DNA from 2 places in the Desulfuromonas thiophila genome. Region 2 is predicted to be linked to the other one. Evidence: riboswitches for the same ligand, from Rfam matches in the RefSeq annotation. Region 2 holds a riboswitch; the other holds the start of a gene.
The links. A riboswitch is a leader RNA that binds a small molecule or an ion and turns the genes downstream of it on or off. The one in region 2 is predicted to bind cobalamin.

Region 1 (2,199 bases), on a different contig from region 2:
TTTCCCGGCACTTCTGGACAGCGAAAGCCAGCCATTCCCTGATGGTCGGATCGATATTTTTTTCCAACCAGAGATCGACCGGCACATGCAGCAACGAGCAACTGGACGCCGCCATGACCCTTCCCTCTCCGAGGCGCTGAGCCAGAAAGTCCAGTCTCTGCTTTGAATGGCGCAAATCGTTTTTCCAGACATTACGGCCATTCACCAAACCAGCAGACAGAACCATCGTTTCCGGCAGGATGTCCAGCACGGTATTGAGCTGCGCCGCGCCACGCACCAAGTCCAGATGCAAGCCATCGCAGCCGCTCTCCAAGGCCAGGGGCAGATTGTCGCCAAGCGCGCCAAAATAGGTGGCAAGCAGCAGCTGGCTGCCGGTGGCCGCCTCCTTGAGCCGGCGCAGGGCAGGGACAAATGCCTCTCGGGCCATGCCAGGCAAATCAGTACACAGGATCGGCTCGTCAATCTGGATCCAGTCACACAGGGGCGCCAGATCGACAAGCAACGTGCAATAGACACGGACGATATCATCCAGAAAGCGCCAGCGGTCGGCACCATTGAGTTCTTTTGCCAAGCTGGTGAAGGTGAGCGGTCCGATCAGAACCGGTTTGGGGCGAAATCCCAGAGAAAGGGCATGGCAGGTTTCTTCAATAAGTTTTCCCGTTGAACGCCGGATGATTGTCTGCGGCGTGAACTCAGGAACCAAGTAGTGATAATTGGTATCGAACCACTTGGTCATTTCCATGGCCGGAAGATTGGCCGTCGCATCACCCCGTGCCATGCGAAAATAGGTGGAGAGATCGGCTTCTTCTGCCGCGCCAAAGCGCTGGGGAATCATCCCCAGCATAAAAGCAGTATCGAGCATCTGATCATAGAGGGAGAAATCCCCCACGGCGACCATGGAGAGCCCCTGATCGCGTTGAATTTTCCAGTTGCGCTCCTTAAGTGTTTTTGCGGTGCGAATCAGCTCGTCCTGATGGCCGGTGCCTTTCCAGAAGTTTTCCAGCGCCTTCTTCAGTTCACGGCCAGCGCCAATGCGCGGAAACCCCAGTACGTGTGCTTCCATGACAATACAGTTCCTTTCATTTGTCTGTTACGCGAGACGAAACTACGATTACGAACAGGACGTCTTCTGGCTCCCGGACCCCGAATTGCTTTACCTTCCCGTTTCAAGCGAAACAGTGACAAAGCAGGGGAATATCTCCGGTTACAGCGGCGCGTCCGCGACGGATTTTCACCGTCTTCCGTTTCCTGTTCACCCTTGCCAACAATTTTGCGTGCATCAAATACGTTTTTTCCGGCCCATGCTATAAGCGGACCACCATCCCTCCTTTCATTTTGTCCAGCGCTGGGGTTCGGTCCGGCTGGCGATTTCCTGTTCTCTGACAATGTTATCGGCCATGCGCAGCAGGGAAAACCAGGCAGGGTTCCCGAGCAATTGCAGAACAAGCCTATTCCGCGCGGCCTCGTCGATCTGCAGCACCAGATAACGCTGCAGAAACTCCCGACGCTGTAACTCCGAAAGATCGCCACAGGAGGTTTCTGCAAGTGGCAGCTGAAAGGGTTCGATGCCCATCAGAAAACAGGCTGACAACAGGGTTCTGCACTGCAACCGCAAACCGTCGCCGGAAAACGGGCTGGCACCTGTCAACTGGCGAATCAACAACCGCAGAGCAGCGCGATTTTTAAATTTCCGGTGCATCGGAAACGTCCTTTCCGGCAGCCTCCGGCGATGTGGCACGGCTGCCTTCATCACTGAACCGCTGAGCCAGCCGCACCGCGCCAATGGCATCGCTAGCGTAGCCACTGGCGCCGATTTCATCGGCGTAGTGTTGATCCACCACCGCGCCGCCGATCATGAAGCGCACCTTTGTCAGGCCCTCGGCACGGGCCAGGTCGATCACCTTTTTCATCTCCACCATGGTGGTGGTCATCAGCGCGGACAAACCAATGATTTCAGCCCCATGATGCCTGGCTGCGCGGACGATATCCTCAGCCGAGACATCCTTGCCCAGGTCGATGACGTCAAAATTATAATTGTTCAGCATCAACGCCACGATGTTCTTGCCGATATCGTGGATATCCCCCTGTACCGTGGCCAGCACCACCTTGGGGCCCTTGCCGCCCGAGGCACCGCTGGCTGCATCAAGAAATGGCTGCAGCACGCTGAAGCCTTTGCGCATGGTATCGGCACAGGTGATC
Region 2 (2,199 bases):
GACGTGGAACAGGCGCGTTTCCAGGCGCTGCACCGCGCCCAAATCTGTGCCGACATAAGCCAGTTTGTAGGTGCGGGTGTTGTACAGGGTGAAGTGCGATTCCGGCGCCTGCGGGTCTTTCTGCGCCACGCCCATGTCGTTGATGTCGTTGATGCGCAATTCAGCCTGGACGCTGTGATGGTCGTTGACGTTGTAGAGGGCTTTCAGGTCGAGGCTTTTGTTTTCAAACTGGCTGTGGGGTAGCTCGTCGCCGTCGCCGACTTCATAGTCGTCGTGATCCTGAGCCGCCACGTTGAGGCGAATGCCGAGACCGTGACCGCCGGCGTTGACCGTATAGTTGCCGACCAGGCCGTCATCCACCGACGAATAGCGCGTGCCGATGTGGTGCTCGGCCTGCCAGCTGTCGCCGTCGGCCAGAGCCACCTCCTTGGTGATGATGTTGATGACGCCGCCGAGGGCATCGCTGCCGTAGAGCACAGAGGAGGGGCCCTTGACCACTTCGATCCGTTCAATGTCGTTGCTGTCGATAAACGGCGTCAGCGGCGCGCGACCCGCCCACAGGTTGGTCTCGCGGTCGCCGTCGAACAGCACCAGCACCCGGTTGGTGCCCATGCCGCGAATGGTCGGCGTGGTTTCCCACGGCCCGGCGCCGCTCAGGGTCACACCGGCCACGCCGTCGAGCAGGTCGGTGAACGTAGCGGCATTCTGCTCCTGAATCTGTTGCTGGTTGACGACGCTGATCGTCACCGGCGTGGCAAAGGCGGAATTCTGCGAGCGGGTGGCCGTGACCACCATGTCATCGAGCACAAGGCTGTCCGTCGTCTCATCGGCAAACACCGTGGAGATATTGGGTGTCATGCCGAGCAGGTAGAAAAAAAGGGCATAAAAAATGGTGTGGCGGTTTTTCATCGAGAAGCGCTCCTTGGTTGATTGCACAACATTGGATAAAAACGGGGAGGCTTCAGACAGATTTCAGGCGTGGCGGAAAACAAAAAAGCCCGTAACCAGACGGTTACGGGCTCCCATTGTGACCCTTGACCTTGCGCATGCCGACCGAATCATCCCCTTCGGTATAAATGACATCAAAACCACGACAGCAGGTCTTCTGACTCCCGGATCGTCCTTCAACCGCGCCTTCCCGAACGGTGGTTCAGTGGCGTTGTGCGATTGTTGTCCCCGGTTACAGCGGTGGGTCCGTTCCCGATTTGCACGGGATTCCCTTTTCAGCAGCCGCGCGGGCTGAACACTGTTGTGGCAAACTATTCAGTTGTCGGTGGCGGCCTGTGGCCGCCCGTTTCCTGTCGGCGAACCTCCTGAAGGGTGGTTTTACGCGCTGGGCTGAAGATGGCGCTTTTTCAGGGCACGGCCCCGGAACTATAGAGGAGTTCGGCTGCTGACCGCAACCGCATATTTGCGGTCATGACCGAGCCGCCACGCCGCATCGGACAAGAGGCTCAATGTTCCGTGCGGCCAGTGTTCGGGTGGAGATCTGATATCGGTTTCTTCAGGCAACAAACCCAGCCAGGGCTTCTGGCGCAGAGGCCAGATGCTAAACCAGGGGACGCTCCCCGGTTTTTCTTGGCCTGCCCGGTTTGCGGGGCCTTAGCGTTGTCTTCAATGTCTCTTCCATCTTATCGATAAACCCCTCAGAACCGAACGGACGACCTGCCCGGGTTACGCTACGCAAGCTGTCTTCAGCTTTGTCGTCACTTTGCATGATAAAATCAGCATAGGCTGACCTGTCTTTGCAAGCAAGCCAAGAGGGTGAATGTAAAAGATCATCACAGCCAGAGGTGAGATGAGCCCTGGCGCTGGACCAGCGGTAATCTTCCGCCTTTTTTACTGTGCCCGATTTGACCGCGTTCTGTTCGATATATCGTGCCACCGTCCACAGATAGTCATCCTGTTCCACCAGACATGAAAAGAACCGGTTTTGCCAAATACGACCGTTTTGCTTCAATTTGCGATTGAGATATTGCGTATAGACTTGATTTGTCAGGCCGATGCCGCGAGCCAGTGAGTCCTCTTTCTCGGGAACAACGAGCAAATGAACATGGTTGTCCATCAAAACAGTAGGCCCAAATCTGCAAAGAAAACGCCTTGCTGTATTTTGCCAGCAGTTTGAGGTATTGCAGTCGGTCTTCATCGTTAAAAAAGACGGTCGCGCGGTTGTTGCCGCGCTGAGTGACGTGGTGGGGA

Region 1: another riboswitch for cobalamin. It lies ahead of metE (5-methyltetrahydropteroyltriglutamate--homocysteine S-methyltransferase); the one in region 2 lies ahead of BLR80_RS09470 (TonB-dependent receptor plug domain-containing protein).

Annotation. Positions count from the first base shown of each region.
Region 1 covers NZ_FNAQ01000029.1:4,326-6,524, reverse strand. The annotation lists gene metE (5-methyltetrahydropteroyltriglutamate--homocysteine S-methyltransferase) at 1-1,063, opposite strand, end outside; cobalamin riboswitch at 1,105-1,288, opposite strand; gene BLR80_RS12440 (hypothetical protein) at 1,331-1,699, opposite strand; gene BLR80_RS12435 (homocysteine S-methyltransferase family protein) at 1,683-2,199, opposite strand, start outside.
Region 2 covers NZ_FNAQ01000012.1:8,115-10,313, reverse strand. The annotation lists gene BLR80_RS09470 (TonB-dependent receptor plug domain-containing protein) at 1-909, opposite strand, end outside; cobalamin riboswitch at 1,079-1,266, opposite strand; gene BLR80_RS09465 (transposase) at 1,550-2,199, opposite strand, start outside.